Regions from separate parts of the Priestia sp. AB genome, predicted to be linked through region 2. Evidence: predicted binding sites of a transcription regulator. Region 2 holds the regulator's gene; each other region holds the start of a gene.
The links. Region 2 encodes LexA, which represses DNA repair genes until DNA is damaged. Its sites were predicted from a motif close to CGAACATATGTTCG; they were not measured.
Positions count from the first base shown of each region.

Region 1 (11,214 bases), on a different contig from region 2:
ACGGATCCGCTGTGCTTCTCCTCCCGAGAGAGTTCCAGCAGAGCGGTTTAATGTTAGGTAATCAAGCCCCACGTTAATGAGAAAGCTTAGACGTTCACGAATTTCACGCAGTATCATATCCGCAATCTTCATGTCTTTTTCAGATAGGCTGAGACTTTCAAAAAAATCATATGCTTCTTTTACTGAGAAGCGGGTTGTATCTCCTATATGCTTTTCGTCAATAAGCACCGCTAAGCTTTCGCGTTTCAAACGATTTCCTTTACATTTTGGACAAGCTTGCTGAGCCATGTACTTTTCCATTTGCTCACGGATATAATCTGAACTCGTTTCATGATAACGGCGCTCTACATTCCGAAGCACGCCTTCAAATTCGATATGATTTTCTCTTACTTGGCCAAAATCATTTTCATAGCGAAAGTAAATTTTTTCTTTACCGCTGCCATATAACACTTTATCAAATAAATGTTCCGGGATATCTCGCACCGGCACGTCCATATCGATGCCGTAATGTGTACATACGGCTTCAAGCAGCTGCGGATAATATTGAGAACTTGTTGGCTCCCAAGGTGCAATTGCGTGCTGGCGAAGCGTTAAGTCATAGTTAGGAATAACTAAATCTTTGTCCACTTCCAATTTCGTTCCTAACCCGTCACACGTTGGACACGCCCCGTACGGACTATTAAATGAAAACATGCGGGGCTCAAGTTCTCCAATGGAGAAACCACATTTTGGACAAGCATGATGCTCACTAAAAAGCAGTTCTTCTTCACCTATCACATCAATAATTACTTTCCCTTCTCCGAGTCGAAGAGCTGATTCCAAAGAGTCCGACAAACGAGCGGCTACACCTTCTTTTACAACAACGCGATCAATTACTACTTCAATGGAGTGCTTTTTGTTTTTTTCCAGTTCAATTTCTTCTGTTATTTCACGCATTTCTCCGTCTACTCGAATGCGAACGTACCCTTCCTTTTTAATATCTTCTAACACTTTTACGTGGGTGCCTTTTCGGCCAGATACCACAGGTGCCAGTACTTGAAGCTTTGTGCGTTCAGGGTACTCTAAAATTCTATCTACCATTTGCTCAATCGTTTGAGATGTAATTTCAATTCCATGATTAGGACAAATCGGCTTTCCTACACGAGCAAACAAAAGGCGCAAATAGTCATAGATTTCGGTCACAGTTCCGACGGTTGAACGAGGGTTTCGGCTCGTTGTTTTTTGGTCGATTGAAATAGCAGGCGACAATCCTTCGATTGAATCTACATCTGGCTTATCCATTTGACCTAAAAACTGTCTTGCATATGCCGAAAGCGACTCGACATAACGTCTTTGTCCTTCTGCATAGATTGTATCGAAAGCCAAAGAAGATTTACCAGAACCTGATAATCCTGTTAACACCACTAATTTGTCTCGCGGGATTTCAATATCGATATTTTTCAAATTGTGGGCTCGTGCACCTTTTACCACGATTTTTTCCATCGCCATGTTTTATCACCCTTCCGCTTTTAATTCTAGAATCAAGTCACGAAGCTCAGCTGCGCGTTCAAAGTTAAGCGCTTTGGCTGCTTCTTTCATTTCTTGTTCCATTTCTTCTACGAGCTTTGCTTTTTCTTTTTTGTTGAGCTTATCGAATGCCGGTGCTTCTTCATACGTTTCTGTATCTTCTGCTACTACTGTCGCACGAATTGAGCCTCGAACTTCTTTTTGAATCGTTGTCGGTGTAATACCATGCTCTTCATTGTAAGCTTCTTGAATACTTCTACGACGCTTGGTCTCATTGATAGCAATGTCCATGGAGTTTGTGATGCGATCTGCATACATAATGACATGTCCATTAGCATTTCGTGCAGCACGTCCGATGGTTTGAATAAGCGATCGTTCTGAACGCAAGAATCCTTCTTTATCCGCGTCTAATATGGTTACTAACGAAACTTCCGGAATATCTAAACCTTCACGAAGTAAGTTAATTCCTACAAGCACATCGTACTTTCCAAGCCGCAGCTCTCGGATAATTTCAATACGCTCGAGCGTCTTCACTTCAGAGTGAAGATATTGAACTTTAATGCCGATTTCTTTTAAGTAGTTCGTTAAATCCTCGGACATTTTCTTTGTTAACGTCGTAACGAGTACTCGTTCATTTCGCTTAATCCGGTCGTGAATTTCTCCAATTAAATCATCAATCTGCCCTTCAATTGGTCGAACCTCAATATTTGGATCCAATAATCCCGTTGGACGGATAATTTGTTCAATCACATCAGGTGCCTTCTCAAGTTCATAAGGACCTGGTGTTGCGGAAACATGAACAATTTGGTTAATATGCTGTTCAAATTCATCAAATTTAAGCGGGCGGTTATCTAATGCGGAAGGCAAGCGGAAACCATGGTCCACTAACACCTGTTTACGCGCTTGGTCCCCATTGTACATTCCTCTAACTTGAGGAATCGTAACGTGTGATTCATCCACAACAAGAAGGAAATCTTCAGGGAAGAAGTCCAGCAGTGTATAAGGTGTAGAACCAGCGGGACGAAGCGTTAAATGACGAGAGTAGTTCTCGATTCCCGAACAAAAGCCCATTTCTCTCATCATTTCTAGGTCGTAGCGCGTGCGCTGCTCCAAGCGCTGCGCTTCTAAAAGCTTGCCTGCTTCTTTTAGCTTCTCTAGCTGTTCTTCTAGTTCTTTTTCAATATTTTGAATGGCAACACGCATTTTTTCTTCTCTCGTGACAAAGTGAGATGCCGGGAAGATAGCTACATGTTCACGATCACCAATGATTTCTCCTGTTAGAGCGTCAACTTCTCGGATGCGGTCAATTTCATCGCCGAAAAACTCGACGCGAATACAGTGTTCATCTCGAGACACAGGGAAAATCTCCACAACATCACCGCGAACGCGAAACGTTCCGCGCTTAAAGTCAATATCATTTCTTTCATACTGTACATCTACTAGCGTACGAAGCAGCTGATTACGCTCTTTTTCCATTCCTACTCGAAGAGATACGACCATTTCTTTGTATTCTTCCGGAGACCCTAAGCCATAAATACAGGATACGCTGGCAATAATAATGACATCTTTTCGTTCAAAAAGAGAAGAAGTTGCCGAGTGACGAAGTTTATCAATTTCATCATTAATGCTTGCATCTTTTTCAATAAATGTATCTGTTTGAGGTACATAGGCTTCAGGCTGATAGTAATCGTAGTAACTGACAAAGTATTCGACTGCATTATTAGGAAAAAACTCTTTAAACTCACTGTACAATTGACCAGCAAGCGTTTTGTTATGAGCCATAATTAGTGTCGGCTTATTTATTTCCTTAATAACATTAGACATGGTGAAGGTTTTTCCCGTTCCTGTAGCACCTAACAAAACTTGATGCTGCTTACCTTCTTTAATTCCTTTCACGATCTTTTCAATTGCCTTTGGCTGATCACCCTGCGGTTGATATGGGGATACTAATTCAAACTGATCTTTCAAATGAAGGCCTCCGTTTCTATTTTCTTTTTTTATCTATTTTTATTACGATATGTAAAAACCGAAAACACGAACTGATATTCGTATTTTATCACTTTATAATCATAAATGAAACTAATGAGTATTAATCTTATATAGTGTTTGTTTGTTTTTATTTTTTACCCTGTTACTTTATTACCCACTAAATTCTTATACTACCCTTTTCGAAGGGAATACAACTCTTTAGATGAAAGCAATAAAAGAAAGTAAGCTGCGTTATTGTTTGAAAAAGATAGGCTTTTGCGCCAATTTCTAAATTATGATACAGTATAAAAAATATGTACTGAGAGGGGTTTAGTATGGCAAGCGTTGATCAAGTTCTTATAAATAACTCCTTTATAACAGTTGAAGAATCAACTTCTTTAGCTAAAGTGACATCTGAACTTTCAAACTATGACTTCGTCGTAGTCACAGCAAGTACCTTTTATGTAATACAAAAAGATGAACGATACCTGTTAACAGGTCATGACGAGGCATCGTCCATAAAAAAAGTAATAGCGGATACAAATTGGCCTTCATCTTCTACTTCTACGTTAGCCAATTTACAAGCCAACACAAACTGGAACAGACCAGTCCTCATTCAAGCAGAAAACCAAGAAACCACAATAGGACTTGTAACACCTTCGCAGTGGATTACACATTTGCATAGCCAAAATGAGATATTAGCTTCCTATTTTGATACATTGGCAGAAACCATTAATGATGCAGTGACAGCGGTCGATAATGAAGGAAATGTAATCTTGTGGAATACTGCTGCGGAACATACGTATAAGATTCAGAGAGATGATATTATTGGCAGAAAAATCGGAGAGCATTTCAAAGATGAATCCATCATTCTACATACGATTCTAAATGAAGGGCGCCCTGTACGCGGAACGTATCATCGTCCTAATGAACAAACTCACGTGCTCATCAATGCATCTCCTATTATAAGAAACAATCGAGTCATAGGTGGAGTCGCAACTGAACATGACATTACCAATATTGTAAGATTAAATGAAGAAATTGATGTGTCTCTTCTCATTCCAAAAGATAATCCATTTTCTTCTTTCGCGGGTATCAGTCCTGAAATTAAGCAAGCCGTTGACATTGCCAAAAAAGTGGCATCTACAGATATGCCTATTTTATTAACAGGAGAACCTGGTTCTGGGAAAGAAATGCTGGCTCAGGCCATCCACTACGGTGGAGCCAAACATAAAGAACCTTTTTTATCTTTAAATTGCGCCACTATTCCATCGGGACTCCTGGAAATTGAGCTCTTTGGTCATCAAAAAGATGTCTTTTCAGAAGATCCAACAACTATTGCGGGAAAACTGGAGCAGGCTCACAACGGGACGTTATTTATTGAAGAAATTGATAAAATGCCTCTTGAAATTCAAGTTAAGTTTCTGCGTTACTTGGAAGAACGATCCTTTTATCACGTTGGAGGCACGGAAGAAATTCAAGTTCAAACCCGAATTGTAGCCTCTACCACAACGCCTTTGGAAGAGTTGCTAAAAGCCGGTGAATTCCATGAAAATCTTTACTATTTGCTGACCGTCATTAACATTATAATTCCGCCGCTTCGAGACCATAAAGAAGACATCGAAGCATTGACACAGCAATTTGTACAGGAATTCAGCAAGAAGTATAAAAAGAAGGCTCCTTTCATTAGCTCTGAAGTTCTCGAAGCCTTTATGCAATACGATTGGCCAGGCAATATTCGCGAGCTGAGAAATACGATTGAACGAATGATTTTTCTAAGTGATCAGTCGTTGATTACCCTTACGCACCTTCCTGACAATCTGAAGGATGCAAGTTCTTTCACAGAAGTTCAAAAAGAAGAAGATTCTCTTCAAGAAGCTAGGCTAATAGAAGAGACTCTTCAAAAAACCTATGGAAACAAAAGTGCAGCAGCAGATTTGCTTGGCATTTCACGCGGCACCCTTTACAACAAAATTAAAGAATACGGACTAAACTAATCAAAAAATTCGACACGAAGCTCAGGGTACTTGTGTCGAATTTTTTATGTTTCTTTGACTGAACTTATTTGGAGAAATTTTTTAATACGAACCATACATTGGCGGGGCGTTCGGCTAGGCGTCTCATGAAATAACCAAACCAATCAATTCCGTAAGGAACATACACCCTTACTTTATATCCTTCTTTTACTAGACGGTCCTGCAGCTCTACGCAAATTCCATAAAGCATTTGGAACTCAAATTGGTCATTTAAAATACCATTTTCTCTTACTAGTCGTTTTGTGTACTGAATCATTTCTTCATCATGACTTGCTACAGCAGTATAGTGACCATTTAATAAATGCATTTTAATGATTTTTTTATAGTTTTCATCTACGTCTTTCTTTTCTGGAAATGATACTTCTGGTGATTCTTTATAAGCTCCTTTTACTAGACGTAAATTAGCTTGATATTGATGTAAGTCATTCATATCTTGTTCTGTACGATGAAGATACGCTTGAATCACAATTCCAACATTATCAAATTCTTTGCGTAATTCTTTATACATATCAAGGGAGATTTGGCAGTGCAAGTAGTCTTCCATATCAATTCGAACAAAAATATTATTCATTCTGGCCGTGTGTAGAATTCTGCGCATATTTTCCATACAAAGCTCTTTGCTAATATCCAATCCTAAAGAAGTCATCTTTAATGATAAATTTGATTGAACGCCCGATTCTGCAATGGCTTCTAGTGTCTGAATGCACATGGCAGCAGACAACCTGGCTTCCTCTTCTGTAAAAACAAATTCTCCTAAATGATCAAGTGTAACAACTTTTCCACTATTGTTAAGCTCCTTAGATGTTTGAATTGCTGATTCGGTTGAGTCTCCAGCAACAAAACGAGCTGCTCCCATCCTCAATCCATACTTTTTAGCTAATTTGTTTATTGAATGATTTTTGCCAAGCGACTGAAACATCGTTCTCATTAATACTTCCATCAATCCTAAACCTCCTTTTATTTTTTAAAATTAAAAATAAACTAAATTTTCAGATTAATAATTTTATTTTTCTATACCCTCCTCACATTTCTGTACACTTATTTAAATAAATTTATACATAAATGTTTAAAAAATTTAAAAATAAACATATTTGTCTAATTAATTTGATTATACTCGCTCATTAAATGAACCGAAACAATATTGTTATAAGTTCTAACTCACTTTTTCACACACAAAAGCTCTCCACGTTGTGCAGAGAGCTTTTGTGTACAGTTTAATAATAAGCGATTAACTTATCATCAAACCAACAATCTTTATTTTCCAGCTGCTAGCATGCTTTTTGCATATATAAAACCGATGGCTGCTGAAAGTAAATCTATTAAAATAATAAGCGGATAATCTGCGTACCCTTTATATACAGAAACAGCTATCAACAAAAGCGTCAGCGCTGTGGCAACATATAAGTTATATGTTACTCTAGCAAACAGAACAAGCAATATGGCGGGTAGAAAAACTGCGGCAATCGTTTTGACTTCCACAAACATTTCTCCTTTTTATCCGTCTTTTAACCAGCTTGTGAATCACGTTTTGTATAATTGTGTACAAACAAAATACCTAGTTCATGATGTTCGTTGTCATACAATGCTCGCTGAGTAAAGCGAACTTCTCCATTTTCGTCAATAACTTCCAGCTTACAAAAAGCACGGTTATTAACTTGTAATGCTTCATAAAATTTATGGACTTCAGATACAGCGATTCCATTTACCTTAATAATCACTTCTCCTACTTTCAAACCCATTTTCTCTGCCGGAGAATGAGGGATGATTCCTAATACAACCAAACCTTGTGTACGCTTAGTAAACAGTGCGGGCGCTTTTTCATCGCTTCGACGCTGCTGCAAACGAATCCACTCTCTTCCTATGATCGCTAGAATAACAACAGCTACAGCGGCAAGAGGATAAAAAATAGCAGCAATCGTAATGATCGTTAATCCCACGCCTAATGCTAATACACGCTTACCAGTAAATTCAATAGATTTAAACGGCACCATACTTTGAATTCGCTGATAAAAACCGATAGCAAAAGGAACAAAAAACAGGCTAAATGATGTTCCGTCAATAGATAACACAGGCCACCATGGAAACACAGACGTAATGGCGCTGCCTGGAATTAAGACAAAAAGCGGGACAACCCATAATTTTTGAGAGTAATGAGCTCCAATTTCCTGCCCTCTTTTACTTTTCACAATGGCTGGAGACGTACCTTTTGCTCCAAATTTCCAAATTAAATATCCTTCTGCTAATACAAGCAGAGACATTAAAATAGTCAGAGAAGGTAAATCTGCGTTATGAGCTTGCACAGACCACGTTTGAATAAATCCTTCACCAAAACCAGATGCCGGAATAAGCAAGGTTGCAAGCACAGCCAATCCTACGGTGTAAGAAGGAGAAAGCCATTTAAATGTCCAAGGGCCGCTTATAATAAAAGTTAAAACAGCTACAAGTACAATCATTCCTATAGATACATAGACACCTAGCAACACGGTAACAACGGATAAAATCAACCCAATAATGATACCTGGAAAAAATAAATATTTTGCTTCTAAAATAAAATCAAACACGCGAACATGAAAATTCTGACGCTCTCTCTTGACGCGAGAAAGACCTACAAAAAACGAGACGAGCAGAAATAAATAAGTTAACGGATGTAAAAACAAACGCCCGATACCTTTTAAGAGCTCTAATGCAAAATCCATTTTTTCACCACCTGTATTTTTCACATTTTTATTACAACATTTACGATTGATTGTTATGTATCATAGGCTTCTTTATTTTATCAAAATGCATCACTAACCGACAATGTTGTTTTTACTAAAAAAGTTCCGTGCTTTGGAAAAGCACGGAACTTTTTCTACTTCTTATTGACTAGCTAGCTTTAAAGCCGTTTGAAGCTGACGATCTTCATCTTTTGATTTAATTTTTTCTAGAAGTTTTGTTTGTAAAAGCGCTGCTGTATCTTCATCGATTTCACCTGTAGCTTTTTGCTTATTGGCTTTTTGGAATGCAGTTACAGCTGTTTCTGTCTCTTTACTAAAATATCCGTCTGTACGTCCAGGTTCAAAGCCAAGACCTTTTAGCATCACTTGAGCATTCTTCACTTGGTCACCTGTCATATCACGTGTTAATGGCTTTTTATCAACTTGAATTGGATTTGCATAATAATAATCCGGCTGCTTGACTTCTACTGTTGGCTTTATACCTTTTTCGTTAATCCAGTTTCCATCAGGCGTTAGCCATTTATAGAACGTTAATTTTAAATTACTGCCGTCTTCCATTGGAACAGCTTGTTGAACGGTTCCTTTCCCATAGGATTTTTCACCGACTAGCTTGTATCCTCCTGCTTCTTTTAATGCCCCGGCAAGAATTTCAGAAGCGGATGCACTCCCTCCATCAATCAAGGCCACAATTGGATAATCCTTTTGCTTTTTCATTGAAGAAACCACTTTTTGACGTTCACCGTTACGATCTTCAATTTGGATATATGGCTTTTTATTCGTTACTAATTTATCAAGCATTTTTTCAACGCTCGTTAAATAGCCACCAGGATTTCCCCGAACGTCTAGAACTAAGCCATCGATATTTTTATTTTCAAGTTTTTTCAACTGTTTCGTAAATTCGTCTCCCGTTGATTCAGAGAATGACGTAATTTCCATGTAGCCAATTTTTTTATTGTTTACATTTTTAACAGAAGAATAGACGGTTTCAATTGGAATCTCATCTCTTACAACTTTTACTTTCATCGTTTCTTTCACGCCCGGTCGTTGAACATCTAATGTCACGGTAGAGCCTTTTTTACCGCGAATTTTTAATACTGCTTCATTCAATTCCAGACCCGCGATACTTTTACCATCGATCTTTAAAATCTGATCATTTGGTTTTAATCCTGCTTTTTCCGCAGGAGATTGTTTAAACGGAGCTACGATTGTTACTTTTCCATCTGCCATGCTTACTTCAGCGCCAATTCCCTCAAACGATGAATCAAGAGACTGCGTGAATTGCTGGGCCGTTTTCTTATCCATGTAAGATGAGTGAGGGTCTCCTAAGGTTTGTACCATCCCTTGGATTGCGCCATCTAATAATTTTTTGTCATCTACATCTTTGTAATATTTTGAAGATATCAGTTCATAAGCTTGCTTGATTTTGTCTAGCTCTTCCTTTTCCACTTTACTATCATTTGAAGAAGTTGTAAGGGGGGTACTGACCGTTCCAGCATTTGCATACTGAATGCCAAAATATGTACCTGCTGCTCCAACAACTAAGGAGAGTGCCATTAATAGTGCAACGATTTTCCGATTCAAGTTCTTTCATCCTCCTCAACCTTAAGCCATCTCTTCTTATTATAATAGATACAACCAAAACTATGTAATAAAAAGGATGCATGTGTTATTTGTAGCAAAAGGCACCACACAAATCAAGTGCGATGCCTTTTTGTTAAACTATATGTTGAGCTTGTACCACGTATGCTAGGAACTTAAAATTTAATATAACTTTCAGGGTTTACAGCGGAACTTTTGCCTTTCCAATCGCCTTTATGCAATTCAAAATGCAGGTGAGCACCAAACGAACGTCCTGTGTTCCCTATATAACCTAATTGTTGACCTTTATTGATAGATTGACCGCTTGAGACGCTGTAGCTCTCTAAATGAGCATAAACTGTAACCCACGTCTGACCTTCTACATTGTGACGAATAAATACGGCATTACCAAAAGAAGAAGAATGATATGCTCTAATTACCTTTCCGCTTGCTGCGGCTACAACTGGCACACTTTCTCCTCGCTTTCCAATATCAATACCGTAGTGTCCTCTTCCAAACGTTTCTCGATACCCAAAATGAGATGTTACCGGGCCCTTTGCCGGCCTCATAAACGACCCGCTTGTAACAGGGGGTGCCTCCTCTGTTGCCCCGGCTTTTTCAATTTCTTGCTGTTGAGCTTGTGCTGCATTTTTTTGATCAGCTAAAATAGAAGCTTGCTCTTCTAATCCAACGGCTTCTTCATTAAATTCTTTTTCCTGATTTTTGAGCGTTTGCATGAGCTGATTCTTTTCATCCACTTGTCTTTGCAGCTGCGCACGAAGATTTTTAAGTTCTTCAAGCGCTTGGCTTACTTCCGTTAGCTTGTTTTGAACTTTTGTTTCTTTCTCTTCTTTTGCCTTTTTATCGGCTTCATGCTGCATTAACAAATCACGGTCAGCCCCTACAATTGTCGAAACCGCACTCACTCTGCTAATAAAGTCTCCGAAGCTTTCAGAGCCTAGCAGTACATCTATGTAATCCACAGACCCGCCATTTTCTTGTAAAGCACGAGCACGTTTTTTTAATAGCTCATTTCGTTTTTCAATTCGTTTTTTTACAACGTCAATCTCGCTTTTCAGCTTCTCGATGTCTCGCTTTGCTTTTTCTACTTCAGATTCACGGCTGCGGATATCTGCATTCGTTTGTCCGACTTCTGAATCCAAGCGCGCGATCTCAGCTTCTTCGTTTTTTTGCTTTTCTTGAACCTCTTTTAATTTCTCTTTATTTTGATTAATATTTTGGTTCACATCATCACTTTTTTTCTCTAAATCACTGAGTTTAGTAGTGCTGGCACTTTGTGCATAAGCAATTTTTTCATTACCTATCCAAACCGCACTTAGTCCAACTAAAACTGCTGCTGTCATTACTAATGTCTTACGTGTCATTTGTTTCTCCTCATCTGCACATAT
Region 1 is NZ_JAQMYN010000006.1:214,547-225,760, reverse strand. It holds gene uvrA (excinuclease ABC subunit UvrA) at 1-1,488, opposite strand, end outside; gene uvrB (excinuclease ABC subunit UvrB) at 1,495-3,474, opposite strand; gene POF52_RS19335 (sigma-54 interaction domain-containing protein) at 3,810-5,471, shown strand; gene POF52_RS19330 (proline dehydrogenase) at 5,536-6,450, opposite strand; gene POF52_RS19325 (DUF2198 family protein) at 6,765-6,995, opposite strand; gene POF52_RS19320 (PDZ domain-containing protein) at 7,016-8,206, opposite strand; gene POF52_RS19315 (S41 family peptidase) at 8,369-9,808, opposite strand; gene POF52_RS19310 (murein hydrolase activator EnvC family protein) at 9,982-11,190, opposite strand.
Region 1: uvrB (excinuclease ABC subunit UvrB) is a predicted target of LexA. The motif match lies at 3,542-3,555, and genes of this name have one in related genera.

Region 2 (11,214 bases):
AAAAACAAGGATCTAGCTTGCGTAATACTTCAAAAAAAGCTGTCTCAGCATCAACATTGCCATCTCCTTCAATTGTTATACAGCGATTCGTTAATTTTATAGATGCTCGACTTTTTTTATGAGGATATTCCAGCACAAACGTCTCTTGATGAGTAAAAAAATGAGGATAATGAGAAAACGCCTGAAGCAATTCTCGTTGAATAAATGAAATGGGCAGTTGGCGAGTAATGTAATGAACTTGTTTTTGTAGGTGCGTTTCCTGCAAGTGACGTTTCATTCTATATTCAATCAGCAGCTGATAAATGAGCTTTTCTCTTCGAAAATAGGATGATGCAACTTCTTCCTCCATTAAATATACTTCATACGTTCTCACGATTCATCCTCCCTTTCGGCTCGTTCTTTTTTGTACCATTATACCGAATGGTGTACGCAATGCTTGTCTATCGATGAAAAAATTCCTTTGTTTTTTTGTCGAAAAAAAAGAGCAGACCACAGGAGTCCGCTCTTTCTTATGAAAAAGAATTATGCATTAAGCAAGCTTTTCACTTTTGCTACTACATTTTCAACTGTAAAACCAAATTCTTTCATGATTGTTTCACCAGGAGCAGATGCACCGAAGTGATTAATACCAAGAACTTGTCCTTCGTCTCCAACATAGCGTTCCCAGCCAAGTGTAGAAGCCATTTCAATACCTAAACGTTTTTTCACTGATTTAGGGATAACACTTTCTTTGTACTCAGCAGATTGCTCTTCGAAACGGTCCCATGCAGGCATACTTACTACAGATACGTCAATACCTTCTGCAGCTAATGCTTTTTGTGCTTCTACTGCTAGGCTTACTTCAGAGCCTGTTGCAAGTATTAATGCATCCGCTTGGTCTTTACCAGCTTTAGATACAACGTACGCACCTTTAGACACGCCTTCGTATGCATTTTCTTTTGTACCTTCAAGCGTTGGCAAGTTTTGACGAGTCAATACAAGCGCCGTTGGGCGGTCAGTTGACTCTAATGCTAAGCGCCATGCAGCAGCTGTTTCATTTGCATCTGCAGGACGAACCACTGAAAGACCTGGCATTGCACGAAGTGATGGCAATTGTTCAATTGGCTCATGTGTTGGGCCGTCTTCTCCAACTGCGATACTGTCATGTGTGAATACATATGTTACAGGAAGCTTCATTAAAGCTGCTAAGCGAATTGCTGGGCGAAGATAATCAGAGAATACAAAGAATGTTCCTCCGAATACTTTTACACCGCCGTGTAGAGCCATACCGTTTAATGCAGCTCCCATTGCAAATTCGCGTACACCAAACCAGATATTACGTCCGCTGTAATCAGCTGCAGTGAAGTCTTCTGAACCTTTAATCATTGTTTTATTTGAGCCAGCTAAGTCAGCTGAACCGCCGAAGAATTGAGGTACAGCTTGTGCTACTGCGTTTAATACTTCTCCAGAAGAAGCACGGCTAGCTAGGCTTGAACCCGTTTCGTATGCTGGAAGCGTTTCTTCCCAGCCTTCCGGTAACTTTCCTTCTACTGCTAGTTCAAATTGACGACCTAGTTCAGGGTATTTTTCTTTATACTGTGCAAATACATCGTTCCATTCGTTTTCTTTCTTTTGGCCATCTTCAGCAATTGTAGCTTTGAAGTGAGCATACACTTCTTCTGGCACATAGAAATCTTCTTCAAATGTCCATGCATAAGCTTCTTTTGTTAATTTTGTTTCATCGGAACCTAATGGAGAACCGTGCACGCCAGAAGTACCCGCGTGGTTTGGAGAACCAAATCCGATTGTTGTTTTTACTTCAATTAGTGTTGGGCGTGTTAAATCGCCTTTTGCTTCTTCAATTGCGTTTGCAATCGCTGTCAAGTCATTGCCGTCTTCAACGCGGATTACTTGCCATCCGTAAGCTTTGAAACGATCTTCTACGTTTTCAGAGAACGAGCGATCTAAATCTCCGTCTAAAGAAATATCATTTGAATCGTATAAAACAACTAAACGTCCTAATTTTAAATGTGCTGCTAATGAAGCTGCTTCAGCAGATACACCTTCCATTAAGTCTCCGTCACCACAAATACCATACGTAAAGTGGTCTACAATTTCTAAACCTTCTTTGTTGTATGTTTCAGCTAAATGACGTTCTGCCATTGCTTTACCAACAGCCATTGCAATACCTTGTCCTAGTGGGCCAGTTGTTGCATCAACACCTGCTGTATGACCGAACTCTGGATGACCTGGTGTTTTACTTCCCCATTGACGGAAGTTTTTAAGGTCTTCAATTGATAAGTCATATCCAGCTAAATGAAGCAAGCTGTATAATAGTGCCGATCCGTGCCCTGCTGATAATACAAAGCGGTCACGGTTGAACCAGTTTGGATTCTTTGGATTGATGTTCATAAATTTTGTCCACAATGTATATGCCATTGGAGCAGCTCCCATTGGCATACCTGGGTGACCTGAATTTGCTTTTTCAATCGCATCGATTGATAAAGTACGAATTGTTGCAATCGAAAGATCTTCAATACGTTGTGTCATACTCTTCATTCCTTTCAAAACTATGTACATATGTTATCATACTAATGATTTGCTTATTTGTACAATACTTGAACCAAAAAATTTTCCACTTTTACAGTTTTTGTGTGCCTTATTAAAAATATACAAAAAACTAGAGGGAACACTCCTCTAGTTTTACTAGAACGTCTTAGTGAAGACGTTTCTTTTTACTCTCTTTTAACTTCTTAGGCGTAACATCTTTACCTTCTTCATCCACAACTTTAATCGTATGAAGGTGATTTGTCATAGATTGTCGGAAAACTTTTAAATATTCCTGACGTAGCTCTTGCTGTTCTTTCGCTTCAAATTCTGTCAGACCTTCAGCCTTTGCCTTTTTTGAAAGAGCATTAATACGAGCAAGTTTATCTTTTGATAGCATATAAAACCTATCTCCTTATAATCAATAATTAAAATTACCGAACCGTTCCGGCAACATGTAGTCATCTTACTAAATCTCTTTCGTTTTATCAAGAGATTGAGCACTCTCTTGGTATTCTTGATAGCGGCGATGTACCGTCGCTTTTGAAATATTATAGCCAAAACCTTTTAGCGTAACTGAGATTTCAGCAAAGGTTAAGCCGTTATGACGAAGGCGGACAATTTCTTCAATTGGCGCTTCTTTTTTTTCTCTTCCCGAGTTAACTCCTTGATTTTTTAAATTTTGCTGCGGACGATAACCGTTTTCTACAGCTCTTTTCATTCCTCTTTTAATTTTAGCATTATGTAATTTCCGCTGATGCTCTTCCACTAAGCTAATAATATCTAACACCATTGAATCAGATTCTGAAAGCTGAAGCTGGCCTTGATGACTAATCGTATAGATGGTAGCATTTTCTTTATGAAAAGCATGAAGCAGCGCAATTCGGGCATTTCCTCTGCCTAATCGTGTTTCATCTTGAATAAGCAACACAGATATTTTTTCTTCTTTCATTGTATGAAGAACATCCAAAATACCCTCTCTGTCTACTTCATATCCGCTTGCTTTTTCCATTACGACTTTTTTTACGTCTAGATGGTGAAGATCAGCAAGCTTTTTTAATTCTTCTTGCTGGCGCTGTAAAGATGTTTCTTGGGTTTTTTTATCCGTACTGACACGGCAATAAATAATGGCATCCACTTTTATCACGACCTTTTCGGCTTCTAACAATATTCAGGAACGACCGTTACACACTACTGTTCAATTGCCACTTGATTATGTAACTCTTTTTTTAAAACAGGAATATATAATTTATCTCCAGGAGATAAAGACTGCGCAGTGTCTGAGTTTAAGTCATTGACGTCTTCAACCCATTTGACAAATTCATTGGTGGTCAAATGATGGTGATTATGATACTTGTTGGACAATTCCCAAAGCGTATCTCCTTTTGTAATAGTAACCGTTGAATATTTGTCTAAATCTACTTTATCCGCTCCTAAAACCAGCGTCAATACATATGTAAGTGCAGCGATAACTGCAAAAAAAATAGCGTAATGTTTCATAGAATGTAAGAATTGTTGCATATTATGATCCCCCTATCAGAATATATGTTCTTATTTTAGTGAGAACATTTGTTTCTGTCAATGGAATTCTTCGAACTTATGTTTGTATATTGACACATCACGTGGTATAATTCACCTAAAGAATAGCTAAAATCGAGGTGAAAAATATGAAGCTATCAAAACGTCAACAAGACATACTAGATTTTATTAAGCATGAAGTAAAATTAAAAGGTTATCCGCCTTCTGTGCGTGAGATTGGGGAAGCGGTAGGATTAGCCTCTAGCTCCACTGTACACGGACATTTAGCTCGTTTAGAAAGCAAAGGGTTAATTCGCAGAGATCCGACAAAACCAAGAGCAATCGAAGTTCTTCAACTAGACGAAGTAAACATCCCTAAAAGCAATGTCATAAATGTTCCTGTTATCGGTAAAGTAACAGCGGGTCTGCCTATAACAGCCGTTGAAAATGTGGAAGAATATTTCCCTCTTCCAGATAAATTTGTTTCTCCAGATGATCATGTATTTATGCTTGAAATTATGGGAGAAAGTATGATTGAAGCAGGTATTCTAGATGGCGATATGGTAATCGTACGTCAGCAGCAAACAGCTAATAATGGAGATATTGTGGTCGCTATGACCGAAGACAACGAAGCAACGGTAAAACGTTTCTTTAAAGAAGAAAATTTCGTTCGTTTACAGCCTGAAAATTCAACGATGGCGCCTATTATTCTTCGCCACGTAACGATTTTAGGAAAAGTAACTGGTGTATATCGCACGATTCACTAATCAGATACTGTATGTAAAACCAACTAATCATGATGTTAGTTGGTTTTTTTACGTTTGTTTTCTAAAAAAATTGGCATATTATAAATGATACGTTGAATCATCGCAGGCAGGTAGAACGGTTTTTGTAAATCTTGTTTTACCTTTTTTACTTTCTACCTGCATTTCCTCGACTCTTACAAGGAAATACAACCGACTATAAGAAGGATGTAGTTTATGACCAATACACCAAGGAAAACAGAACCATTTCAAACCATTGTACCTACCAAAGCAATGAACATGTTTCTTTTTCCTTTTTCCTTTGACCGAAAAAATAAAGAGCAGCTTGTTCATGCACTGAAAGAAAATTTGTTTGAGTTTTTTTCCATTCAAAACAAACATGTAGAAAAAGAATACTACGGAGAACAGTATTACGTATCTCATGATAGCTTGGATCAATATTTTCTTCCTTACATTGAATGTATTCTATTCCCTGATTCCTGCGAAAAAGAAGGCTTGCTTCGATTTTCAAAAAAAATAGACCATACCGTTACGCTACAAACTTCCTCCACCACCGTGTCTAGCAACGTGCTGTCTGTGGATGTTTTTTTATGTCCTTTTGAGATTGGCGTCATGACCATTCGCACTGAGATGAGTCATAATCATTACACCTATGATGACATTTTAGAATTCATGAATCATTTTCGTGTATTAGAACCGAAGCTTGCTGAAGAGCATGGATCCACCATTACCTATGAACATCACCGCTATAGCAAAGTACAGGATTATATTTTTTCACAGCTTGCGCCATTTTTGAACGAACACATCAAAAAAGAAGCCACGCGTGAACAGCATGTAGGGAGCCTTCCTTATTTTATCGATGAACGGATGTTTGTATTAAGTTATGTAACGGTAAATCAAGAGCAAGAGATTAACTCCACAACTTTATTTCGTACTGGGCAGCTAAATAGCTATACGCCTGACGGGAAACCGTTTATCTCTGCACACAACCACGAGTATATTAAAACGTATAATACCAAACACGTGTACTCCAGATGGGCTCCTGAAACCTATTACGTTATAACAGACCATGTGTTTTCGTGTATTTCTAAATCGACAGACTCTAAAACGGATCAGCTTTTGATGAATCATCTATTTGGCCAGCATTATTATAATTTATTTTTGCATTTTTTCTATAAAATCGTGTTGCTAAAACTATCTTATGAGTATTCTCAGCTCACGTTTCATAAAAATTCAGAGGGCATTGAGCGACTAATCCGCTCTATTACCGTATTTTCAGGTAAATATTTATTTTTAGAAATTAGCTCTCGCACAGAAGGTCAAGAGTTTTCTGAGCTCTTTAAAAAAATCTTCCACATCAATTCTCTTTATCAAGAAGTCAAAGAAACCCTTGGTACTTTGTATCAAAATCAAGAGAAAATTGCGGCCAAGCGTCACAATTACTTATTATTAATTTTAACGATTTATACCGTTCTTTCCGGTATTTACGGAATGAATTTAGTTATTAGCAAGCTAAAGGGAAACATCAATTGGGATAGTATGAAGCAGTTTTCTATCTTTGAATATATCGCTTTAATAGTAGCTCTATCAGGAATTCTGATCAGCATTAGTCTCGGAGTGAGCTCCCTATGGAATTTATTAAAAGATCGATTTAAAACATAAAAGCTGTTCGCATACTTATGGATGCAAACAGCTTTTTCTATTACGAAATCTTTTTCCTACTCCGCTTACTCTTTTATCAAACGTTATGCCGCTGTTGTAATTTCAAATGACTGAACGTAATCGTTTTGTACGAGGAATGATGTCTTGGATTGGCTTCAGGCAAACATATGTAGAATATGAGCGCGATGAACGTTTTGCTGGTGAAACAAAATATCCTTTAAAAAAGATGATCAAGTTTGCTTCAGATGGAATTATTGGGTTTTCAACGAAGCCTTTGCGTTTAGTAATGGTTATTGGCTTATTATCGGTTTTTGTATCACTTTTAGTTTTAATATTCGATTGTTGTTTGGCTGATAGGTAAAAACATTCAGCCTGGCTGGACTTCTATTATGGTAGCTATCACCTTCTTTAGCGGTATTCAGCTACTTGGTTTAGGTCTAGTCGGACAATACATCGCAAGAATTTACGATGAAAGTAAAAATAGACCTATTTACGTTGTACGTGAAACCATTAACTTCTCGAAAGCTTCAACAGATTCTCCGAACGTACGTGAAAAAGTATATAGCTAAAAAAACAAGGAAGAAAACAGTTGTTTTCTTCCTTGCTTTTATTCTTTTTGAAGCTGTAAATCACTTGGCGCCCAGTCCGGAATTCCATCATCTTCATCAAATTCAATAATGACATCCGTTACTCCTTTTTCCTGTAAAATACGATTTTCCAGACGATCTTTAATGTCATCAGCTTCTGCCACTGTTAAAGAAGGATCAATTTCTACTTTTAATTCAACGTGAAGCTCTTCTCCTTCTTTCATCACCATTAATGTTTGAATATCACGCACTTGTACATCTTGCATGACAATCGCGCCAATTTTTATTTCCATTTCTTTATCTGCTTCACCAAGCGCTCCAGCAGCATTATCTAAAAATACTCGTCCTACCACAAAAAACATCATAAGCCCAATTAAAATAGAAGCAATTCCTTCAGCTTGGTGAAAAGGTGTAAACCGTGAAATGAAAACGGCTATTAACGCCAATACGCCTCCTCCAGTAGCTACTAGATCTTCCATAAAGACCAGCTTGGTTGCTGGCTTTGCTTTCCTTAAATGAACAAAGCTTTGGGTAAAAACATTGACCTCTGTAGTATTCATTCCGACATCGTGCAAAATTTCTTTCATTGCCTTAAATAGGACAAACATCTCAAGTAACACCGAGATGCCAAGTACTGCAATATTTAAAATAAAGCCTGAAGACTTCGTCGGATGAAGAATATGGTGATATCCTTCTTTAATCGTTTCAAACGCCATAATCCCTACTACAAGAACCGCTCCCAATAGAACGAGATTAACCAATCGGCCGAAACCGTTTGGAAATCGTTTGGTCGGGGCTTTTTTACTTAATGCCGAACCTATAAAGACAAAAAACTGATTAGCTGCATCGCCTAAGCTGTGCATCGTTTCAGCAAACATTGCTACATTCCCTGTTAAAGCGAAGGCAATACCTTTAATGATAGAGATAATGGTATTAACTACAGCGGCCATGATGGCGGATTTATTTCCCTTTCGCAACAATTTAATTAATTCACTCATATAATCCCTCCGTTTGCGCCTTTGATGAGATTCGATTACGGTTAGTGTATGTGAATTTAAAAATTAAAAACCTCCGACATACAAGTTGGAGGTTTTTAGTCATGTTTCATTATTTTTTAAAACGGTACGGTACAGTTGTAACAATTACATTTTTACGGTAAAGCAAATGTGCTTTTAACAACAGACTGGACTGATTGTGAAGGATATTTTGCCAGCTTTTTTTCGTAATGAATTGCGGAATAACGACCGTAATAGCCATATTATTTTCCCGGGCTTTTTCCTCAGCCATATCGATGAATCGAAACAGCGGCCGCACTAAGCTGCGGTATTGAGAATGAAACGTAACAATACGAATATCAGGCTGCCACTTCTCCCACTTCTCTTCCATTCTCTTTTCGCTTTCTCGATCAAAGGCCACATGCACTGCAATAACGGTATCGCCAATCGTTCTTGCATAATTTAATGAATTTTCTACTACCTTTGTCATTCCTGCTACAGGAACAATGACCACACTTCCTTCAAGCTTTCCAATCTTTTCTCCTTGCTTAATGCGAAGCTGCTCTCCTACCGCTTCATAATGCGTATGAATGCGATGAAAAATATAGACAATAACCGGTAAGAAAATGAGCACGGACCATACTTGTGAAAACTTCGTTGTAAACAAAATAATTAGCACCGTTAAGGTAATGAGGGCACCAATTAAGTTAATGGTTAGCTTCCCTTGCCAGCCGGCCGGCTTTTCTCTAAGCCATTTGACAATCATGCCTGTTTGAGAAAGCGTAAATGGAATAAACACCCCGACTGCATAAAGAGGAATTAATTGTTCAGTCGCTCCTTTAAAAGCTACAATTAAGACAATAGAAGCAATTCCAAGGGTCACAATTCCATTTGAATAGCCTAATCGATCGCCACGAATTTGAAACATTCTTGGCATGTATTTATCAGACGATAAGTTGACAGCCAGCAAAGGGAAAGCTGAAAAGCCCGTATTCGCCGCTAGCACTAGAATTAGAGCTGTTGTGCCTTGAATAAAATAATAAAATCCATTTCGTCCAAACACACTCGATGCAATTTGTGATACAACCGTTTCATCTGCTTTTGGAGAAATGCCAAGCCAATAAGCTAAAAACGTGATGCCAGAAAATAAAACGGCTAAAATACCGCCCATCAGCATTAATGTATGAACAGCATTTTTTGCACCTGGCTCTTTAAAGTTAGGCACTGCATTTGAAATAGCTTCTACACCTGTCAATGCCGAACAGCCTGATGAAAAAGCTTTTAATAATAAAAACAAACTAATACCTGGCACTACTGTACCGAGAGATGGATGCAGCTCAGGTGAAACTTGACCTGTCGCTATTTTAAATAAGCCTACCGCTATTAACAAAATAAGAGCAATAACAAATAAATAAACCGGATAAGCTAATACGGAAGCGGATTCTGTTACACCACGTAAATTTAAGACGGTAATAAAAATCACCAGCAAACAGGCAATTACTACATTGTAATGATGCAGCGTGGGAAAAGCCGAAGTTAAAGCATCGGTTCCTGCTGAAACACTCACAGCAACTGTTAAAATATAATCCACCAACAATGATCCCCCAGCGATAAGCCCGGGATTTTCCCCTAAATTGGTTTTCGAAACAATATAAGCTCCTCCACCTTGCGGATACGCATAAATAATTTGGCGATATGAAAGAATTAAAGCCGTCAGCAGAACCAATACCCCAAGCGCAATTGGAATCGAATACCAATAGGCAAGGACGCCGACTGTTGCAAGTACAATCAAAATTTGTTCTGTTCCATAAGCCACTGAAGATAAGGCATCTGATGATAAAATAGCCAGTGCTTTAAGCTTACTAAGTTTTTGGTCGCCTAACTCTTTTGTTTTAAGCGGCTTTCCAATCAATAATCTTTTGAGAACTGAATAGTTCACGTAATTTCCCTCCGATGATTGCTTAGCTACTATTTACTGTTCATTGCTAAGCTCCGTTACAAGTTCACGAATAAGTGATATTATTCCTAAAAAATACCTTTTTATGTTAAAAAAACGCACAAAAAAAACACTAAGGGTTCTCAGCGTTTTTACACAGCTTAAACCTCCTCTCCAAAACGCTTATGGGGTTAGCTGTCGGATTCGGGCTATGAGAGTAGCCCTACCTTTTAAAAAAAGGATTCACCCCAAGTGACAATGCACAAATTTGGGTCCCCCACTTCTGACGAATTAAGCGATAACAGGTCAATATAATTTTCGGTTAAAGAGTATGATTGATAACATGTTTCTTTCATAACTATCCTTTGTTCTTAGATAATATACTCCCGTACAAATGGTTTGTAAAGCATTATTTTACGTAAACCAGAAAATAGTGCTTAAGGCGCTTTTAAGAGGAAAACAAAAGGCCTTCTGCCTGCTTACAGAAGACCTTCTTGCTTTAACTTTTTGCTTTTAAAACGGCTGCTAGCTTGTTTTTCGTTTGAGGACCATAAATGCCATCTACATCATAAGGAAGATACACAAGCTGAAAACGTCTGACTGCATCTTTCGTTTGAACTCCATATATTCCGTCTACTGACCCTACTTTAAAATTAACTGCGTTTAATGCTTTTTGAAGCTGTTTCACGGCTTCTCCAGAATCACCTTGTTTTAAAATTCCATTTGGAAGTGGATATTGTTCCGAAGGTGGAGTTGGTGACGGTGTTGGAGATGGGTTTGGTGAAGTTCCTGAAGGAATAACAATTGTTTTTCCAACCTGTAGGGTTAAAGGATCAGAAAGCCCTTTATTTGCTTCTTGCAGCGCTTGTACTGTTATTCCGTACTTCTGTGCAATACTGTACAGCGTATCTCCTTGCTTGATCGTATACGTTTTTGTACCTGGTTCAGAAGGTGATGGATTTGGTGTCGGTGTCGGTGTTGGAGATGGTGATGGATTTGGAACTGCACGGCGAGGTAAATTTAAATATACGGCAATTCCTTTAGCATACGATTCACCCATACTTTTTAAAAAAGCTTCATTTTGAAGAAGTGCTGCATCGGCGCTCCTATCAATAAAAGCTATTTCAGTGAGTACTGCAGGCATATTTGTTAAGCGAAGCACCGCATAATTGGCTGATTTTCGTCCGCGATTCGGATGATTATACGACAGCAGCGTTGGCTGTACT
Region 2 is NZ_JAQMYN010000001.1:794,496-805,709, reverse strand. It holds gene sirA (sporulation inhibitor of replication protein SirA) at 1-373, opposite strand, end outside; gene tkt (transketolase) at 523-2,529, opposite strand; gene POF52_RS04080 (DUF896 domain-containing protein) at 2,696-2,926, opposite strand; gene POF52_RS04075 (YneB family resolvase-like protein) at 2,996-3,664, opposite strand; gene yneA (cell division suppressor protein YneA) at 3,718-4,047, opposite strand; gene lexA (transcriptional repressor LexA) at 4,194-4,811, shown strand; gene POF52_RS04060 (hypothetical protein) at 5,025-6,470, shown strand; partial or broken gene POF52_RS04055 (glycosyltransferase) at 6,574-7,039, shown strand; gene POF52_RS04050 (cation diffusion facilitator family transporter) at 7,078-8,055, opposite strand; gene POF52_RS04045 (APC family permease) at 8,165-9,991, opposite strand; cyclic di-AMP (ydaO/yuaA leader) riboswitch at 10,154-10,296, opposite strand; gene POF52_RS04040 (N-acetylmuramoyl-L-alanine amidase) at 10,488-11,214, opposite strand, start outside.

Region 3 (11,214 bases), on a different contig from region 2:
CAAGTAGAAACTCCTGAAGAAATCCATTCTCATAAATCACGATTAGAAAAAGAAGGCTTCTTTGCTCGTGAAGAAATGGATACAACTTGCTGCTATGCTGTGCAAGATAAGTTTTGGGTAACAGATCCGGACGGAAGCGAATGGGAATTCTTTTATACGAAATCTGATAGTGAGGTTCACAAGAACAGCGATGGGCCAAATGAAAAGCTACCTGTAATTAATGCTTGTTGTTAATCATTAGTTAACATAAAACCATTTATCGGTAAAAAATAAAAAGCAGACCTTTAATTAAAGATCTGCTTCTTTTCTTTAGCAAAAACTAAATATGTTCCCACTAAAAACATGATGCCCAAACCTATAAACATTAACCAGTACGTTAAAGGGAAACTATAGGAAACTTTCATAACTCCAGTGTTTCTATCTAATATTCTAACGGTGTAAGGAGTATATGCTGTCTTAATAGTTAAATACGTTAATAAAGCTTGAGCAATAAGAACTATCCCTATTGCACATTTCATTATATTGCCTCCAGACTCATACATGTTTCTGTGTACAGTTTAACACAAAGGGGCTTACTTAATATGCTAGTTACCATAATCACTCTTTCAGGAACATATGAAAAAGAGAACCTTTATGGGAATAAGGGTTCTAACAGAGTCATTTTTATAAAATATAGACATCTTTATACGTCCCTTATGTATCAATGTTTCTCTCTAGGCTAAATAATAATGGAGTGCATAAAAGTCTTATCTTATATAGATTTATAAAAAATCCGAATAAAAATAACCCAGTAAATATTGAATATAAAGATTGAGTAAGCATGAACAAAGACTAAAAGAACAAATCAAATTTACCTACTTTAAAATAAATCCTTACGCATTTCCCGTGTTCTAACACCATCTTCAATTTTTTCTGCAATGTCCATTAACCTTTCAATGTCGGAAAAGGAATACATTCGGGTACCTGAAGAGCTTCGTTTTGGAAAAATAAGCTCTCGCTCTTCATAATAACGAACTTGTCTTTCTGATAAACCTGTCATTTCAGTAACGATTTTTATAGTCATAACTTTCTCATCTAAATATGGATGATTTTTAGTCAAGATTATCCTCTCCTATTTCCATTCTTTATCAGTATATATGTTATTAACTTTTGGTTTGTATATAGAAATGAAGTTTATTAAAAATAGCACGTTATAAACACTTCTTGATGAAAGGCGTTTGTAGTTATTGAGAGTGACATTAGGTTAACTAATTTCAAAACAAGTGTTTCAAAATCAATAATAAGAAGAAAATAAGAGCTTCTAAATTGCTCAAATTTACGTCGAACTATTTATTCTATTATATGTAAAACCAAAGTTCATTCCCTCAGAGAGCGTTTTTCTGTATATTTGAAATATATTTTAATCTGATTACGAATGAAATATATGGATACGGTGCAACCTATATCATTCTAGTCATTTTCATTCCTATAAATAAAAAGACTTGCTTTAGATAGAAAGCAAGTTGAAAGAAGGATAATCACTTTGGTGATTCCATTATAATCCAATGATTATAGTGAATCATTAAAATATGGTTAAAAATAAATTAAAAGTAAATTAATTCATTAAAAGTATTAATTAACCTTTTGTTTAAGTTTCGTTAAAGCAATTTTATTAATTCCAATAAATTTTTTAACTTTATTCCTTTAGTGTTTGAATAAAGTTAAAAATTAGGAGTCCGAAAAAGTATACTTTTTCGAATGGGATAGCTGTTTTTTAAGTCGTTTTTTTCACAATCCCAAAAAGTGTACTTTTTAAGACTATCTTATTAGAAAACTTAACCATAAATTAACTATACATAGTTAAAGGGATTCTGGTGCATAAGTGTTGAAATGTTGTACTGAGAAGCTATCAGAAGAAGATATTCTTTATTTCGCGGGTGATTGTCCACTCGTTGCAATTCTGAGCGTTTCTCATAATACTGTTTTTAGTGAAGAATGGAAAAAAGCAATTATTTGCTATCAATATCTCTATGTGTTACACTATGTTTAACTTATTTTTGTTCGGTATAAGATTGAGAGAAGAAAAAACCTTAAATAGAAGTTTTTATCTTGAAATAGTATGATTGGGCAAGAAAGGTAATACATTTGTGGAATATTCCACAGCAGGAGGCAACATTATGACACAAGGTACAGTAAAATGGTTTAATGCAGACAAAGGTTTCGGTTTCATTGAAATCGAAGGCGGAGACGATGTATTCGTTCATTTCAGTGCTATTCAAGGTGAAGGTTTCAAATCATTAGAAGAAGGTCAAAAAGTTACTTTTGATATCGAGCAAGGTCAACGTGGAGCACAAGCTGCTAACGTTCACAAAGCATAATTAAAAGTGATAACAAAAAGGACTCCTTATGAAGGAGTCCTTTTTTTATGGTCTTATAATTAAAAAACCATGATTTATCTACTATTAGTTCAATAGAAAACCCAGGCTTTTAAAAAAAGCCTGGGTTTTAGACAAGACGATCGATACAAGGTATAACTAGTTATAACATACATTAGAAATAGAAAGCAAATGCAAATAAATTAACTATATTTTCAATTAAATAATATAGTAGTAATTTTTAATCTATGCGATAGCATTGGTACAAATTATCTTCGATGGGGATTAAGGGGGATTTTATTAATAAGCCGTTCTCCAGCTTCCATGTGATTTCCACACAAAGGGCATTTTTGGTGGTTGTCGTAAGAGAAATCTTTTCTCATCCAGCCCTTACAATCTTCTACTGTACATTCCCAAACCTCTGTTTGTTCTTGAGCTAAAGGTTCTTGATTTCTTTTGCCGTAATAATACATACTAACATCACTACTCCTCATATTACATTATAGCTTATAAAGGAGTAATAATCATTTATATCAATTAGTGTTTCTTACCATTTTATTTTCATGGGATAATGCACGGAATTTTTTATATGAGAATTTCTAAACACTTGGTAATAATGTTCATATCTTCTTCTTTTGCTTTTTAATTGTACCACTTACTGTAGTAGTACATCCCTAAACTAAGCCTCCAACGTAATGAGGGTTAGTTTAATGGTGGAATCATTTCGCTTATCACCAGTAATCAAATGGTTATTTATAGGGACTTTCCAAAAGTTTCATGACTTGTTAGAGACTTTTATTTTGAGCTATTGTAAACAACAAAACTTCATTTTACCTCAAATTAAAATATATTGTCAATGGAAAATTTGTAATATTTTCAAAAAATGTTATAATAGTTTTACAATTGTTTTTTCGATCGTATTCCGAATTCCGCTGTGTTTTTTTCAGATAGAATTATGGATACATTTTTTCAACACCCTTTTTAAAACTGAAAAAAACTCAAACAGTTGTGTGAGCTTTAAAGGTAAGTTAGTTGAATAAAATTATTAATTTACTATCTAATAGTAACCGAGTTTTTATTCTACAAGGAGGCCTAGAATAATGAATCTAATCAATAAGAAAGTTACACACAAGCTTTTTGGGATAGGTAGTATAGTTAAATGTAATGATTCTAGTATTGAAATACATTTCGCATCGGAAAATAAAAAATTTGTTTTCCCCGATGTATTTGGAAAGCATCTAAAACTGCATGATAAAAGTGTTGCTCATTCACTCGAAAAAATTATAGAAAAAAAGGAAATGGAACACATCGAGGAAGAACGGAAGAAGGAAGAGGAAAAAAAACTACAACGAAAAAACCAAGAACTTCGCTGGGGACTTGAAAAACTTATGAAAAATCATAAACTTCATTCTGAATCACAAATGGTTTTTTGGTGTGACACAGAAGAACAGAATAGTTCTTTTTTAGAGTGGAAGGTTTTTTCAGGTGTAATAAAAAGCGGTAATAACAAGGGGAAGCCAACCAAACCCATCCGTTTGCACCAAAATAGTGCTGTCTTGTTAACAGCGATAGATTCCAGTATGCCTGAAAAAGACAGACGTATCTTAGGCGTCTATATGGTGAATGAAGATTTTATCGGTAAGCTTTGTGAAGATGGATATATTCCTGCTCATTCAAAATACAGACTCCAGCTTACAGAACAGGAATCGGATCAGATGCCTTTCTGGAGATATTATGTAAACGAAAGAACATCCCAAAAAATGACATGGAATACAGGTAAATACCGTTATTTTGATAATTTATGGATGGCTCAAATTTTACTTGATATAGCTGAGTTGAAAAGTGACCCAAAGGAAAGAGAGCTGGCACAACAATTTTTTGAACATTTTTGTAAAATGAATCTGATAACAGCTGAGGAGTTACCAAAGCCTAATGGCGCATTGATGCGTATGTAAACGTTAGCCCAAAGGTAATATGAATGACTAAGGACTGACACATTTTTCTCACCCATCATTAATAGCGAACGTTCCTTGGCTCTGTTCGCTATTAAAAAGGCAAGAACAGAACGTAGGAGAGGTAGAAAAGTGACAGTAGGTGATTAAAAAATCTATATAAAATAATCCTTTACTATTTTATAACTATATACTTTTTGAGCTCATATACCAGAATGAGGAAAATCTGTACAGATTGATGTAAGCTTTTCTCAGCTCTATTATAAGAATAATACGATACGATAACCTTATTATTTTTAATAGGAGAGAAAATGAAGGATATAACGTGAAAATATTTAGTAATGGAAAAACAGTAACTATAAGAGTATCGAATGAATTAGTAACAATCTTAAAAAGTCATTATGTAAAAAACATGAAAACATACTCTTATACGGTTACTAAATATCCAAGTATTTTTTTCTTTGAAGAAGAATTGATGAAACAAGAATAATAAGTAGATAATGAGGAGATACACCTATGCTTAAATTTAAAGTTATTTTCGAATTTATAAATGGCAGGACAAAGGAATTAAAATTCGAAGCCGCATCAAAGAAAGAAGTCATTAGTCATATAACAAAATATGAAAGATTCATTTCGAATGAAAAAGAGTTAGTGCACATCAATTTAAATAACGTGGTACAGTTTATGATTACAGAAGAAAAATAATAATAAAAACTAGGCATCTATTAATTGAGGTGCTTTTTATTTTAATAAATAGACTGATTTAAGAAATAAGCAGCACTATAAGATTTAGAGCCTCTTGATTCCATGAGGTTTCATCAGTGGCAAGCACTTACGAAGCTATTGTGATTGTATAAAATATTCATTCTGAGTTCATATAATGTGATTTTTCAACACACATGCAAAAATAGATTAAGATTCGATAGGGAAGATTAACTGCCAAAATGCATAAAAAGCTTGCGTTTTACGAATGTATTTATGAGGTAGAGAATAGTTTTTATAGAAAAAATATACTATACTTTATAATTCCATATTAAGTTTCTCTTGTAAGCTACCTTTCCTGACAATTCGAGGTGGCTTTTAAGTTTTTTTAAAAAAATAAAGGGCTTTATTAATCCTACATATAAAATCGAACAATTACTTAATGTTTAAGTAAAAAAGTTACTTATAAACTATAAAAACTAAAAAATTTGGAGAAAAATACATGAGCACTAACACTCTACCTTCATTTTTAGAAAAATACTTTGAAGGATTAACTTTAAGTCCAGCTCTGTTTTATTCGTGGAAATATAGCATTCGCTTTGAAATATCAGATCCATTAATTTCATCTCACGAAAAAGATTGTTTGAATCAAGCTTTTCATCGATCAATCACATTATTTCACAGAGTATTTGAAGAGGGAGATGAGATTCTTTTTATTACGGATGTGCATACTAGGAACAAAGATCGTTTCCTTCAAAAAAGACCTTTAAACGTTTATTTAAAATACATAAAAGATAAACAGCGGCTATATCAATTAAACCATCACTGTTTGCCGAGTGTATTTCAGGATGAAGACGAAGACGATGATCAATCTTCCACTCATCGCTATGTACTTTCTTGTAAGAAAACAGAATTAAGATATGCGCAACTTTTAAAGGCTATTAATTATGAAGATTTTGCTCATCCATCTACTATTCTGAAGAGTAATTCCCAAAGTAGTTATGATATTTACTTTATTAATCTCTCTAAAAAAAAGATTTTTCATTTGTATGATGATCGCGGATGTGATGTCTTAACCTCAAGTAAAGAATCTATACGCTTTCTTTATGAAGAATATAATAATTGGATTTTGGATTATGATCGAGAAGAAATTGACCTTTTATTTAAGTGGAAAGTAGGATTCATCCACTAATTAGCACATTTTTTATATCCATAATCACCTGTCTCACAGTAACTAAAAATAAAAAGGTTATCTACAATCTTCTAGGTTAATTTTGTTATATAATCAGATTAGCATTAGGCTTATAGCTAAATGGAAATCCAAATAAGATTAAGGTGATAATACAATGATGGAAGAACTAAAAAATAATAAACCGACAGCAGCTTGGCAACAAAGAATGGAAGATGATGAGATTTTCACTGTAGAGAATATTAAAGCCACTGATGAAATCCTTGATACTTATATTAATAGACTTGAAGGTTCTGTAGATAAAATGTCAGAACAAGATATCTTAGAATATGTACAAGAGATAGTTATAGGATTAAATGAGTTAAATGAACAATTTGATTATTTCATTGAAACGTTAGAAAGAGAAGAACTTTGCGAGTTTATCATCAAAGCTGCAAATGCAGCTGGCTTAGAGACTGAAGAGGATATCACAGAAGAGTGGAGAGAGTGGTAACATACAGATGCTTATATATAAGAGAATGAAATATGGATTCTAAGCAGTTATTTCTAGTTACCATAATTATGACTCTAGGAAGTAATGTAAAAGAAGAACATTCTATGAAATGTTCTTCTTTTATAAATGATCAGAGTGAGGTATAGCTGCATACAATTGTAGGTGTCTTTTTGACACTTAAATTTAATCATTCTAATGGCCATGAAATAATGAAAGAGAATATTGATAAACATAAATAATTAAGAATCCTAGCGAAATTAATAGCCATACATGCAATTTCCTGAAGTGCTTGATGGTATTTCCAATTATTTCATGAAAGATAACAAAAGACAGTGTACCGATTGCTGCGCCAGTCGACAAAGCTTGTAGTTTAAGTGAGGAAACTTGTACACTTTCACCAATGAATAAACTGCCTCCTAAAGACAGCGACAGAATGGCTATAATTAGTAAAAAGAAGGTGTTAGGTATTTTTGCTATAGAGAGGACTGTCATAATTGCCATCCCCTCTGGGACCTGATGTAAAAGGGTGGCTGCGAATATAGAAGCTGATTGGTGCATATCTGTTATTCCAAAGGTAATGCCTGTGATGACATTATGAAAAAAGATAGCAACCGTTAATAAGATAAGTGCCTGTAAGGGTGAAATTTCGCTGTTTTGTTTATGCAAAAAGAGGTCAATGCATAGCATGATGATATATCCGACTACAATCCCTAATAAAACGCCTCTTAAATCATATAGATGCCAAGTAGACGGAAGGATATCAAAAAACAATAAGCCCAATAAGATTCCACCGCATATAGCATACATAAATTGGATTCTTCCCCTTGCCAGATGGTTTACTAATTTGAGAAGTCCTCCACCTGCTAATAAACCCAGTAAAGAACCTAAAGTAAATAAGATATTCATTTCTATATGCATAATTGCTACTTCCTTTCGGCTATATGGTTTTGTACAACTAACCTATTCAAAGGAAAGGCAATCATACCTATGTTTTATAAATGGTTAAAAAAAATAAAAGTACATGATATTAACTTGGGAGTAATTTTTAGGTAAATCACTAATAAAAAAGGACATACTAACGTTATCTAAAAAAGAGGTGTTACTATGGAATCTCCTTTTGAAATGATAACCAATGTGGACAAGGTCGAAAATGCTTATTATATAGAAGTGAAACCAGGGGAGTACAATGCAAAGTATTGGAATAAAGAATCGGTCTATTTTGCTGATGAAGCTTTTGCTTATTTCTACACCACTATTTGCAAGTATGTGCCACAGTATCAACCTACCCAAGTGACAGAAATCAAAGCAGAAACATGGCTGAGGATCAGTAATCAGCTGCAAGAACTCGCATATTTTTTGAGCACTAATCCGCCTATGATTAAACTAAAGAAATGGATTGATTTTAGCAAAGTAGAGGAAACGTACAAACAGTTTGATCATCACAAAAACAAGTACATTCGTGAGTTAATTAACATGATTAACGAATTTACAGTGTGGATAACAAAGGTATGTCAAACACAATCGTACATCACCATTTTGGGCACTTAACGGGAATCGCTGTTGCTTATTTTAATCTACAAGCTATGCAGAAAATGAAAAAATTGCTCAAAACGAATATGGCATATTACGCTAAAGGAATAAACGACACTCACAGCGAAAACAGCTATAAGGAGATGCAAAGAGTATCTTGCATGAAACCTTAGAGGCTTGGAATGAAGAGCAAAAATCCCAAAAACAAATCGTGAGTTAAATCACTAAAAATGTTCTCAAATGAAGCAAGTGATTCTATAAATCAAAAAAAGATACTTTATAAAGTATCTTTTTTTGATTTAAGTGTTTGAAGAATGTAAAATCTAATTGGTATCATTCGGTACTTCAAGAGAAGTAGGTTTGGTGTTCCTTTTGAAAAATGAAAGAATTACCATTACAAGAACGAATGCTACACAAACTATAGAGCTTAACCTATTCGCACTGTCTATGAGAAAGACTATGAAGCTAATAATTAATGTACATGCGGCAAAGAGCGTTAAATAAGGGAAGCCCCAAAGTTTAAAATATGGTTTTTCTTTATATTGAGGACGTAGCTTTAGCTGAGCTAAGCAAATACTAATCCATATAAGAGAAACTGTAAATCCAGGAATAGCTAATAAATAAGAAAAAGCTTTTTCAGGATATAAGTATACGAGGTACGTTCCCAATAATAAAAATAGGACACTGAAAGCTAAACTGTAAACAGGTACGCCTTGTTTATTTACATAGGACAAACTTTTAGGAGCATCTCCCGACTGAGATAAAGAATGAAGCATCCTTGTACAGCCATAAATACCTGAATTGGCTGCTGAAAGGACAGCTGTTAATAAAATAAAGTTCATAACATGAGAAGCACCTTGAAGCCCGGCTGTTTCAAATACCTGGACAAAAGGGCTAGCATTTGCATCAATTTTATCCCATGGTATCAAGCCACAGATAATAAAAATAGGCAAAGTATAAAACAGAATTACTCTCCACATAACGCCTTTAACTACCCCTGGTAATACCTTTTCAGCATCTTTCGTTTCTGTAATAGTTAAACCAATGAGTTCTGATCCTCCATACGAGAAAATGACTACAAGTAATGTAGAGAAAACGGCTTTCCAGCCATTTGGTATAAAATCACTATAATTATGAAGATAATGAGAAGATGAATTATTGCTTGGCATAATTCCAAATAGTATCGCTATACCTAATAAAATAAAAGCAATAATAACAAAGATTTTAATACCAGCAAACCAAAACTCAATTTCTCCAAAAGACTTTACGCTTGTAGCATTAATTAAAATAAGTACAATTGAACAAATAAGACAAAGAATCCATAAAGGGATAGAAGAAAACCAATATTGCAGAAAACTACCTGCAGCGATGACTTCAATAACACACACAGTAAGCCACATAAAGCAATAAGTAGCTCCCGTTATAAAAGAAAAACGTCTTCCAAAAGCTTTTTGAATTAGATCTTTCATATTGTGCGATGGGTATACAATAGCCATTTCAGCCAAAGCTCCCATTACAATGAGAAGCAATAGTCCAGCAAATAGATACGAAAAGATAACCGAAGGTCCTGCTAATCCAATTGTATCAGCACTCCCTTTAAAAATCCCTGTTCCAATCATTCCTCCAATAGCAATCATTCGAATGTGTCGCGGTAATAATTGCTTTTTTAACGTATTCTTTGATGCAGTATTTTCTTTCATGATGCCCTCCTTTTAACATAAAAAAGTCCCTGCTGAATTATTCAGCAGGGACGAAAATTTCGCGGTACCACCCTATATTGTAAAAACATCTTACCTCTTAATTAGCATAACGGTTTTATCCGTCCTCTCTAAAATACCATTAGAAGAGGAAGCTCTAGGAGTGAATTTCATCTCTAATCTTTGTACTGACTTCCACCAATTATCAGCTCTCTATAACAGGGAGATTAGGATTACTTAAGATCCTATCTTAGCTTTTGTTTATTTAAATAAAGTGTATGTAATGTATATCATCATAGTTAGTTTGAAATTAAATGTCAATATGTTTTTATCTATTTACAGCTATAAGAAGAGTTATTAGATTTTACATAAAGATAGCAATTACCATTATTCGGTATTTAATCATTCCTTTTCCAATCATTTGTACTGTGATTGAATTGTACGCTTTTCTATAATAGAAAACCTACTGTGCAAACAAGAGTACAGTAGGTTTTCAAATCAGAATAAAAATGGTGAGAAAATATCTCAGTATTGTATTTTATCCTAAAGAATATAACAAGGCAAGAGTTATTCTTTTCTTTTACAACATTTGAATTATGAATATATAAAAACCTTTAATAATAGGAATTTTAAAGGTTTGTTACTTCTTATAATTCATATTAAGTGAACAAAAAACTCCTTTAAACAAAAGGTCTGGAGGATATTTTTATAGAAGTATAGTTAAGTTGACTACTGATACCTTGTGTAATGTCGATAATGAATTGGGAAATAGGGGGAGTTTCAAATGTCACATCACTCATTAAAATTGTACGATTACCATGTATGGGCAAACCAAAAAATTTTCGACCGATTAAAAGAACTTTCTGAGGACATTTACGAAGAGGAAATTCAGAGCGTTTTTTCTTCTATATCAAAGGTGATGGCGCACATTTATGTTTCTGACAACATATGGTTAAATTGTATTTCTGGTGAAAAGTTTGATGAAGCATCTGCGTCGGCTAATCAATTGAGAGAACAGATTGAAACGAAAAGGATCGAGGAAGTAGAAACGATGTTTTTCGATTTATCTGACCGGTACAAAGCATTTCTCAATCGTCAAGAAGATATAGAAACCGCCTTTGTGCTGGAAACTTCATTTGCTGGACGACTCGAAACCCGTTTATCTGATGTAGTACAACATGTTGTCAATCATGGAACATATCATCGTGGCAATATTACAGCTATGCTACGGCAATTGGGCCATCCCGGTGTTATGACTGATTATATTTTATATTTATATGAAAGGGATACAAAAGAG
Region 3 is NZ_JAQMYN010000028.1:7,177-18,390, forward strand. It holds gene POF52_RS29790 (ArsI/CadI family heavy metal resistance metalloenzyme) at 1-234, shown strand, start outside; gene POF52_RS29795 (hypothetical protein) at 285-518, opposite strand; partial or broken gene POF52_RS29800 (MerR family transcriptional regulator) at 866-1,063, opposite strand; gene POF52_RS29805 (cold-shock protein) at 2,157-2,357, shown strand; gene POF52_RS29810 (cold-shock protein) at 2,624-2,827, opposite strand; gene POF52_RS29815 (malate synthase) at 3,455-4,309, shown strand; gene POF52_RS29820 (hypothetical protein) at 4,823-5,011, shown strand; gene POF52_RS29825 (DUF3885 domain-containing protein) at 5,511-6,200, shown strand; gene POF52_RS29830 (hypothetical protein) at 6,355-6,690, shown strand; gene POF52_RS29835 (hypothetical protein) at 6,883-7,608, opposite strand; gene POF52_RS29840 (hypothetical protein) at 7,795-8,238, shown strand; gene POF52_RS29845 (amino acid permease) at 8,544-9,920, opposite strand; T-box leader at 9,964-10,178, opposite strand; gene POF52_RS29850 (DinB family protein) at 10,702-11,214, shown strand, end outside.
Region 3: POF52_RS29815 (malate synthase) is a predicted target of LexA. The motif match lies at 3,354-3,367, and genes of this name have one in related genera.